Regions from separate parts of the Monashia sp. HAY1-5C genome, predicted to be linked through region 1. Evidence: predicted binding sites of a transcription regulator. Region 1 holds the regulator's gene; the other holds the start of a gene.
What was found. Region 1 encodes HspR, which represses chaperone genes until heat shock. Its sites were predicted from a motif close to AAGTTGAGTCNNNNNGACTCAACTT; they were not measured.

Region 2: a site for HspR is predicted at 2,763-2,787, ahead of ACR9ZK_RS10000 (Hsp20/alpha crystallin family protein). Genes of this name have one in related genera too.

What each region holds. Positions count from the first base shown of each region.
Region 1 covers NZ_JBPGXG010000007.1:31,098-36,237, forward strand. Annotated here, with positions in the region: gene ACR9ZK_RS02125 (nucleotide exchange factor GrpE) at 1-513, shown strand, start outside; gene ACR9ZK_RS02130 (DnaJ C-terminal domain-containing protein) at 615-1,646, shown strand; gene ACR9ZK_RS02135 (heat shock protein transcriptional repressor HspR) at 1,686-2,138, shown strand; gene ACR9ZK_RS02140 (ATP-binding protein) at 2,234-5,140, shown strand, end outside.
Region 2 covers NZ_JBPGXG010000052.1:159-5,298, reverse strand. Annotated here, with positions in the region: gene ACR9ZK_RS10015 (hypothetical protein) at 1-239, shown strand, start outside; gene ACR9ZK_RS10010 (DNA polymerase IV) at 295-1,377, shown strand; gene ACR9ZK_RS10005 (phosphatase PAP2 family protein) at 1,435-2,154, shown strand; gene ACR9ZK_RS10000 (Hsp20/alpha crystallin family protein) at 2,249-2,710, opposite strand; gene ACR9ZK_RS09995 (sugar ABC transporter permease) at 2,939-4,285, opposite strand; gene ACR9ZK_RS09990 (ATP-binding cassette domain-containing protein) at 4,282-5,139, opposite strand.

The sequences.
Region 1 (5,140 bases):
GCGTCGTCCGAGCCCGGCGGGGACGACGAGTTCGACCACGGAGCGGGCACCGAGCGCGCCGACGAGCGTGAGGCGCTGGAGCAGGAGGACGCGCTCGCCGCGTCCTACCTCGCCGACCTCCAGCGGCTGCAGGCCGAGTACGTCAACTACAAGAAGCGTGTCGACCGCGACCGCGACGTCATCCGCACGACCGCCGTGGGCAGCGTCGTCGAGTCGCTGCTGCCGGTCCTCGACGACATCCACATGGCGCGGCAGGCCGGCGACCTCGCCAGCGGCCCGTTCGCGGCCATCGCCGACAAGCTCGAGGCGGTCCTCGGTCGGTACGGCGTCGAGCGCCTCGGCGAGGCCGGCCAGGAGTTCGACCCGACGGTGCACGAGGCGCTCATGCACGTCGAGGCCGAGCTGCCCGACGGCGCGTCGGGCACGACCGTCGTGCAGGTGCTCCAGCCCGGCTACCGCATCGGGGACCGGGTCGTCCGCGCGGCGCGGGTGTCGGTTGCCGACCCCGCGTGAGCGCCACACCGCGCCGAGGCCCCACGCGTCGGCCGGCATCCGTGATGATGTGAGGACCGCAGGTCCCACCGAGCAGCCGCAGGAGGAGAGGCAGGTGCGCCATGGCTAGCCAGGACTGGTTCGAGAAGGACTTCTACGCGATCCTCGGCGTGCCCCAGGACGCCGACGCTGCCGCGGTCAAGAAGGCCTACCGCAAGCTGGCCCGCGACCTGCACCCGGACCACAACGTCGGCGACACCCGCGCCGAGGAGCGCTTCAAGGAGATCGGGGAGGCGTACGCCGTCCTGTCCGACCCCGAGCAGCGCCGCGAGTACGACGCCATCCGCGCCATGTCGCACGGGGGTGCTCGCTTCACCGCGGGCGGTCCCGGCGGTGGGGGCGCCGGCTTCGAGGACATCTTCTCGGCGTTCGGCGGTGCGGCCGGTCCCGGCGGCACCCGTGTCCGCTTCGGCGGCGGGGGTGCGGGCGCCGGCCAGCCGAACCTCGAGGACATCCTCGGCCAGATGTTCGGTGGCGCGGGTCCGGGTGGTGCCGGCGGCTTCGGCCAGCAGTACGGCGGGTACGGCGCGACGGCCGGTCCGCGGCCGGGCGCCGACGTCCAGGCCTCGACGACGATCGGCTTCCGCGACGCGGTGGAGGGCTCCACGGTGACGCTCTCCTCGCCCGACCTCGGCCGCATCACGGCGCGGATCCCTCCGGGCGTCAAGGACGGCCAGAAGATCCGCCTCCGGGGCAAGGGGCGCCAGGGCGAGGCCGGCGGGCCTGCGGGCGACCTCATCCTCGCCGTCTCCGTCGACAAGCACCCGGTCTTCGGCCGCGACGGCGACGACCTCACCGTCGACCTGCCCGTCACCTTCGCCGAGGCGGCGCTCGGGGCCACGGTCCCCGTGCCGACCCTCGACGGTGGGCAGGTCAAGGTGCGCATCGCGCCCGGCACGCCGAGCGGCCGGGTCCTGCGCGTCAAGGGCCGTGGCGTCCGCCGCGGCGAGCACACCGGCGACCTCCTCGCGAAGGTCCAGGTCGTCGTGCCGCAGCGCCTGACCGACGAGGCTCGCGCGGCGATCGAGACCATGGCCGCGGCCGAGGACGGCCACGACCCGAGGGCCGACCTGTTCCGCCGAGCGCGGGCCTGAGGCCGGCCGGCGACGAGAACGAGGAAGGGAGTGCCGACGATGTCACGCAGGAGCGCGCGCCCCGCCGGGCACGACGACGACGCGCCCGTCTTCGTCATCTCCGTCGCCGCCGAGCTGGCCGGCATGCACGCGCAGACGCTGCGCCAGTACGACCGCCTCGGCCTCGTCACGCCGTCGCGCACCCGCGGGGGCGGGCGGCGCTACAGCACCCGCGACGTCGAGCTGCTCCGTGAGGTGCAGCGGCTGTCGCAGGAGGGCGTGTCGCTCGCGGGCATCCAGCGCATCCTCGACCTCGAGAACCACGTCACGGCGCTGCGGTCGCGGGTCGAGGAGCTCGCCGCCGAGCTCGAGCAGACCCAGGCCGCGCTCCACGCGAGCGCGCGCTTCTTCGCCGTCGGGCCGCGCGGGGACGCCGTCCCGCTGCGGCCCGGCCAGCGCCCGCCGCGCACCCCCGCGTCGCAGGCCCTGGTCGTCTGGCGCCCGGAGCGCTGACCACCCGCCTCGCGCACGTCGTTTGGCAACGCACGGCGCAGGTGCGAGGATGACCGGGCCTCCAGCCGTGTGGGCGCGCGCTGCACCCTGCCCACGTGGAGGTCTTCCTGTTGTCCCAGCCGCACGCCCCGATGACGCCGGACGGCGGGCTCGACCGGTCCTCCACCCTCGCGGCACCCGGGCGCAGCCACCGGCTCGCCCTGCCGGACACCGAGATCGGCCGCCTCATGGCCACCACCGACTGGGCGGCCACCGGCCTCGGTCCCGTGGACGACTGGCCGGCCGAGCTCGTCGCGGTCGTGGACACCGCGCTCGCACAGCGCTTCCCCATGCTCGTGTGCTGGGGTCCCGAGCTGCTCATGGTCTACAACGACGCCTACCGGGTGCTGCTCGGTGAGGCGAAGCACCCCGCCGCGCTCGGCCTGCCGGTGCGGGACGTGTGGCCGGAGGTGTGGGACCAGATCGCGCCGCGGCTGGCCGAGGTGGCGCGCACCCGCGTCCCCTCCTGGGACGAGGACCAGCTGCTCGTCGTCGACCGGAACGGCTTCCTCGAGGAGGCCTACTTCACGTGGTCCTACAGCGTCGTCACCGGACCGGACGGCGAGGTGGCCGGCGTCCTCGACATCGCCACCGAGACCACCGGCAAGGTGCTGGCCGAGCGTCGCGCCTCGGTCGTGTCACGGCTGGGGGCGGCCCTCGCCGGTGCGGCCACCGCCGAGGACGTCGAGCGTCTCGCGCTCGAGATCATGCGTGAGAACGTCGAGGACCACGCGTCGGTCGGGCTCATCGAGGGCCCGGTAGACGGCACGAGCGCGCCGGACCCGGGCGTCCACGTCGTGCCGGTCGTCGAGCCCGGCCGGAGGCGGGCCAGCGCCTCGCTCGTCGTCACCGCCAACCTCCGGCGGCCGTGGGACGAGCAGCTGCAGGCCTACGTCGAGCTGTGCGCGTCGCACGTCGCCGCCGCGCTCGCGGGCGTGCGCCGTCTCGACGCCGGGCGGCACCGCGTGGAGGCGCTCGCCGAGCTCGACACCGCCAAGACCGTCTTCTTCGCCAACATCAGCCACGAGCTGCGCACGCCGCTGACGCTCATAGCCGGGCCGGTCGAGGACGCGCTCGGCGAGCCCGCTCTGCCGGCGGCGGTGCGCTCACACCTCGAGCTCGTCGAGCGCAACACCGACCGGCTGAAGGTCCTCGTCGACCAGCTGCTCGACCTGACCCGCATGGACGCCGGGCGGGTCGAGCCGCACCGCGTCGAGACCGACGTCGCCGAGCTCGTCCGGGGGCTGGCCGCGAGCTTCCGTCCGGCCGTGCACCGCGTGGGCCTGACCTTCACGACCGACATCCCCGACCTCGGCCGGTCTGCGTGGGTCGACCGGGACATGGTCGAGCGCATCGTGCTCAACCTGCTGTCCAACGCGTTGAAGTACACGCCCGCCGGCGGCGTGCAGGTCACCCTTCACGAGCTTCCCGAGGGCTTCGAGGTGCTGGTCACCGACTCCGGCATCGGCATCCCGACCGACGACCTCGCCACCGTCTTCGAGCGGTTCCGGCAGCTGCCCCGCACCGACGGCATCCGGTCGCGCGAGGGCGCCGGCATCGGCCTGTTCCTCGTGCGCCAGCTCGCTGAGCTGCACGGCGGCGACGCCTGGGTCGACTCGGTCGAGGGCATGGGCAGCACCTTCGGCGTCTACCTCCCCTGGGGTCGGCCGCCCGCGGGCTCCCCGCCGGCGAGCCCCTCGATCACGCCGCGCACCGTCGAGTCCTTCCTGGCCGAGGCGCACGGCTGGGACGCCGGCGCCGACGCCGTGGCGTCGGCCCCGGACGGCGTCGACACCGCGGACGACGCCGACCCCGACCCCGGCCCCGACACCGCGGACGACGCCGACCCAGCCGCCCACCGGCCGGCGCGCCCCGACGCCGGAACCGCGTCCGGGTCGGGACCCGCCTCCCGACAGCCGGGTGGGCGCCCGCTCCTGCTGCTCGCCGAGGACAACGCCGACATGCGCGCCTACCTGAGCGAGGCACTCGCGGACGACTACGAGGTCGTGGCGGCCAGGGACGGCGTCGAGGCGCTGGCGACGGCCAGGTCCCGCCGGCCGGACCTCGTCCTCGCCGACGTCATGATGCCGCGCCTCGACGGCCTCGAGCTGCTCCGGGCGGTGCGCGAGGACGACACCCTGGCCGACGTTCCCGTCGTCATGCTCACCGCTCGGGCCGGTGACGAGGCCAGCGTCACCGGCCTCGGTCGCGGCGCCGACGACTACGTCGCCAAGCCGTTCGCGATGCGGCACCTGCGGGCGCGCCTGTCGGCCAACCTCGCCCGGGCCCACGAACGCGCACGTGACGCCGCCTGGCGGCGCGCCGTCGTCGCCTCGCTGCACGAGCCGCTGTCGGTGTTCGAGCCCGACGGTCGGGTCGTGTCGCTCAACGAGGCGTTCACCCGCTCCTACGGCTGGAGCCTCGAGGACGGCCCGATCGCGCCGCCCTACCCGTGGAGCGTCGAGGGGCCGGGCACCACGACCGAGCGCATCGCGCGCATCCTGGCCTCCAGCGAGCCGGTCGAGGAGACCTTCCCCCTCGCCCGCCGCGACGGCAGCCGGGCCTGGGTCTCGACCACGTCCTCGGTCATCCCCGCCAGCGGGATGCACCCGACGCTCGTCGTCAACGTCGTGCGCGACACGACGCTGCAGCACGAGGGCGAGCAGCGCCGCGCGCGTGCGGCCGCGCTGGCCGCCGAGCTGCGCTCGGCCCAGGAGCTCGAGCAGGTGGTCTCGGCCGCGATCGCCGGCTTCAGCGTCCTGTTCGACGGCATCGCGACCGTCCAGGTGGCAGGCGGCTCGGAGGCGGAGCGGCTGTACTTCAAGCCGCAGGGCCCGACGCCGGTCGCCGACCTGCACCCGTTGACCCGCTCGGTCCTCACCACCGGCCGGCTGCCCGGTGGGTACGACGCCCGGGCCGGCGTCGCCCCGGGCATCCTCTTCGAGCCCGACGGCCCGGAGTCG
Region 2 (5,140 bases), on a different contig from region 1:
TCGCGGCCCGGGCCCAGGACGCGGCGGCCCCCCGCGCGATCGAGGACGAGGTCGAGCCCTGGCCGCGCCCGGGCGACCCGTCCGACGGCACCGCGCTCGACCGCGACCGCGTCGACCCGGTGGACCCGGTGGACCCCCTCGACCCCCTCGACCACCCCGACGCCGCGACCACCCCGCCGGCCGTCGAGACGCACGAGGCCTACACCTTCCGGCGCGGCAAGCGCATCGGGCACGGCTGACGTCGTCGAGGCTGCTCGTCCGGCTGCGGTCGGTGGGCGCGGGCACAATGGCGGCATGACCGACGGCGCCACCCGCTGGGTGCTCCACGTCGACCTCGACCAGTTCATCGCGGCGGTCGAGGTGCTGCGACGCCCCGAGCTCGCCGGCCGGCCGGTCATCGTCGGCGGCCGTGGCGACCCCACGGAGCGGGCCGTCGTCTCGACGGCCAGCTACGAGGCACGCCGGTACGGCGTCGGGTCAGGCATGGCGCTGCGGATCGCGGCGCGCAAGGTGCCCGACGCCGTCATCCTGCCGGTCGACGCCGAGGCCTACACCGAGGCTTCCGGACGGGTCATGGACGCGCTGCGCTCGCTCGGGGTCGTTGTCGAGGTCCTCGGCTGGGACGAGGCGTTCCTCGGGGTCGAGACCGACGATCCCGAGGCGTTCGCCGGCCTGGTGCGCCAGACCGTGCTCGAGGCCACCGAGCTGCACTGCTCCGTCGGCATCGGCGACAACAAGGTGCGGGCCAAGATCGCGACCGGGTTCGGCAAGCCACGCGGCGTCTTCCGCCTCACGAGGGACAACTGGTTCGAGGTCATGGGGGACCGGCCGGTCATCGACCTGTGGGGCGTCGGGTCGCGGGTGTCGAAGCGGCTCGCCGCGCTCGGCCTCGACACGGTGCGCTCCCTGGCCGAGGCCGACGAGTCCGCCCTCGTCGGCGAGTTCGGCCCGCGCATGGGGGTCTGGTACCACCAGCTCGGCCGCGGCCTGGGGTCCGCGGTCGTCGACGACAGCCCATGGGTCGCCCGAGGCCACAGCCGCGAGACGACGTACCAGCAGAACCTGACGACGCCAGCCGAGGTGCAGGAGGCCGTCCGCGTGCTCGCCGCCCAGGTGTTCGCGGACACCGTCAAGGAGGGGCGACCGGTCTTCCGGGTCACCCTCAAGGTGCGGTATGCACCGTTCTTCACGCAGACGAAGGCCCGCAAGCTGGCGGCCCCGACGACCGACGTCGCCGACGTCGTCGCGGCCGCCGTCGAGCTCGCCGGTCGCCTCGACCCGGACCGCGAGGTGCGCCTGCTGGGGGTCCGGGCCGAGCTGGTCATGCCCGAGGAGGGCGACCCCGTCGAACGCACGCCGATCCGCGGTCGCCTCTGACGCCGCGCGACGAGCAGTGGCAGGACGCTGTCAGGTTCGTGGCCTACGGTCGTGCGCATGTCTTTGCGCGCGAGCAGCCCTGCCGAGGCCGGACGCCGGGTGGGCGGGTCGCGCCTGCTGCTGGCGGTCGTCGGCTGCGCGGTCGTCGTGGCGCTGCTCGCGGTCGTCCGCGACCCGCTCTACACGTGGACGGCTCACCTCGGTGACTCGCTGCCCGGCCCGGTCGGTGCCCTCGTGGAGGTCGCGGGCGAGCTCGGCATCCTCGCGCTCCTCGGCGCGGCCGGTCTGCTGGCCTGGCGCGCGCGGTCACGGGGGCTCGAGCACGTCGCCGTCGCGGTCGGCGCAGGCCTCAGCGTCGTCGGGGCGTACGCGCTGAGCGAGCTGGTCAAGGCCGTCGTCCGGGAGGAACGACCCTGCCGCACCCTCGCGGTGCACCCGCTCGCGGCCTGCCCAGCGGTGGGCGACTACTCGTGGCCGAGCAACCACGCCGTCATCGCCGCGGCGCTCGCGACGGCCGTCGTCGTCATGGTGCCCGTGTGGTGGCGGTTCGCCGCCCCCGTCGCCCTCACCGTCGCCGTCGCGCGGGTCCTGACCGGGGCGCACTACTGGCACGACGTCGTGACGGGCCTGGCCGTGGGCGTCCTCGTCGTGTGGTTCGCCACCTGGGCGCTCGTGCCCTGGCTGCACGATCGCCTCGAGGCCTGGGTCACGGCCTCGGCCCCCGACCCGGTGCGTCGTCTCGTCGGGGCGCCGGTGCACGACCGGGCCGACGCCTGAGGGTCCCGTGCGAGGCGTCCGGCTCGGCGGCGCGGCCGCAGGCAGGCGATGGCCCCGGGCGGCCGTCCACCCGGGGCCTCGTGCGTCGTGATGGTCAGCTCTCGGAGTCGGAGGACCCGCCCGACTCGATCGACTGGGTGCCACCGCCGTGCGAGACGGAGATCTTGCGCGGCTTGGCCTCCTCCGCGACCGGGATCACCAGGGTGAGGACGCCGTCACGGTAGTCCGCCTCGATGCGGTCGAGCGCGAGCCCGCGACCGAGCGACAGCTGGCGGGCGAAGGTGCCCGTCGGGCGCTCCCGCGAGAGCCACTGCGCGCCCTCGACCTCGGGGGCCGGGCGCTCGGCCCGGACCGTGAGGGTGCGGTCCTCGACATCGATGTCGATGCTCGAAGGGTCGACGCCCGGCAGGTCGATGCGGGCCACGAAGTTCTCGCCGGACCGGTAGAGGTCCATCGGCATGACGGCGCCGGCACTCGAGCGCAGGCCGTCGGTGAAGAGACGGTCGAACGTGCGGTCGAAAGTGCTGCGGAACGGGTCGAAGGTGGTGGTGCTCATGTCAGTTCTCCTCGATGAACGGTGGCCGTATCTGATGGGCCAACGGTGACCTTTCTTGAGTGGTAACCGCTCAACTTCGTGCTGTGTTCCCGAGGATACGACGGGTTCCGCGCCAGCTCAAGAGGGCCCCGACGGCAGAGGGCCCGGCGGTGGTCTCCCACCTCCGGGCCCTCCTCCCGTCCCCGCCGACCGACCGTCGGCGAAGGTCCCTGGCGTGCCTGCGCGGCGTCAGGCGCGCCCGTGGGCCGCCCGGCTGCGCCGGCTCAGCGCATCCACCGTCACGGCGAGGAGCAGGACCGCGCCGGTGATCATGTACCGCTCCGGGGAGCCGAGGTTGATGAGCGCGAGGCCGTTGCTGATCGACTGGATGACGAGGATGCCGAGCAGTGCCGCGTAGGCCGAGCCGCGCCCGCCGAAGAGGCTCGTCCCGCCGATGACCGCGGCCGCGATGGCGTTGAGGTTGGTGTCGGCGCCCCCGCTGCTCTGGTTGGCCGCCGCGAGGCGGGCCGCCGCGAAGATGCCGCCGAGGGCCGCGAACGTCGAGCACAGCGCGAAGACGGTGAGGTAGGTGCGCCGCACGTCGATGCCGGCCCGACGGGCGGCCTCGACGTTGCCGCCGACCGCCATGACCGAGCGCCCCCAGCTCGTGCGCCGGATCGCGAAGTCCATGACGACGACCAACGCGAGGAACACGAGGAACATGACCGACACGCCGCGGTCCTGGTTGAGCACCGCGATGGGCGCGAGCAGGACGACCGCGAGGAAGGCGGCGCGGGCCACGACGAAGCCCACCGGCGTCGTCGACAGGCCGGCCGCGTCTCGCCGGGCGTTCGCGCGCAGCCTGCTCGCGGCGTAGGCCGCCACCACGAGCGCGGCCAGGACGTAGGCGACGACCGGCGGCAGGAAGGTCTGCTGGGCGAAGGTGACCAGTCCGGACTGGAAGGGCAGGTTGATCGAGCCGGTCTCGCCGAGGACCTTCAGCTGCAGCCCGAGGAAGCCGAGCAGCCCGGCCAGGGTGATGACGAAGCTCGGCACCCCGAAGCGGGTGTAGACCGCGCCGTAGGCCAGGCCGATGACGGTGCCCGCGAGGATCGCCGCGACGATCGCGACGAGCGCCGGCCAGCCGCGCTCGACGGTCCCCACCGCCACGATCGCCGCCGCGAGGCCACTGATCGAGCCGACGGACAGGTCGATCTCGCCGAGCAGCAGCACGAGGACGATGCCGATCGAGATCGTGCCGATCGCCGCGCTCTGGAGGGTCAGGTTGACGAGGTTGCGCGGGGACAGGAACGCGTCGTTGAGGCTCTGGAAGACCACCCAGATGATGACGAGGCCGACGACGACCGGTAGCGCGCCGAGGTCACCGCTGCGCAGCCTCGCGAAGAAGGCCCGGGCGGCACCCGCCACGCCGGCCTCGGCGATGAGCCGTTCGTCCTGCAGGTCGGCGGGCAGGGCGGCGGCCCGGGCGGCCGGTTGGGCCGGCGTCGCGTGGGCGGCATCCTCGGCCCGAGCGGCGAGGCCGGCGCCTGCCGGTGCGGTCGAGTCCCGGGTGGGGTCGGGGGTCGTCGTGCTCATGACTGCTCCTGCGGCTCGGGCTGCTCGGTGTGCTGGTCGGGCTCGGGGTGCCCGGCATGGGCCCGTCGCGAGGCGCGCTCGGACACCGCGTTGGTCGTGGCGCCCGTGATCGCGGCGATGATCTCCTGCACGCTCGTGCGGCTGACGTCGAACGTGCCGTTGTTGCGTCCGAGGCGCAGCACCGTGACACGGTCCGCGACGGCCATGACGTCGCTCATGTTGTGGCTGATGAGGATGACGCCGAGGCCGTTCTCGCGCAGGCGCTCGACGAGGTTGAGCACCTCGGCGGTCTGGGCGACGCCGAGGGCCGCGGTCGGCTCGTCGAGCATGACGACCTTGGGGTCGCCGAGCAGCGAGCGGGCGATCGCGACCGTCTGGCGCTGGCCGCCCGAGAGGCTCGCGACGGGGATGCGGACCGAGGGGATCCGCGCCGAGAGCTGGCGCAGCAGGCGCCAGCTCTCCTTCTCCATCGTCACCTCGTCGAGGGCCCGACCGCTGTGCAGCTCGCGGCCGAGGAACAGGTTCGCGACGACGTCGAGGTTGTCGCAGAGGGCGAGGTCCTGGAACACCGTCGCGATGCCGAGTCGCTGGGCCTCCGCCGGGGATGTGACGCTCGCCGGCGCGCCGGCGAACTCCATGGTGCCGGCATCGGGGGTGTAGACCCCGGCGATCGTCTTGACGAGGGTCGACTTGCCGGCGCCGTTGTCGCCGACGAGGGCGACGACCTCGCCCGGGTGGACGTCGAAGTCGATGTTCGACAGGGCCTGGACCGCGCCGAAGCGTTTGGAGATGCCGCGCAGCGAGAGCACGGCCGTCTGCGTCGGTGCAGGAGGCGGCGAGATGGTGGCGGTCATG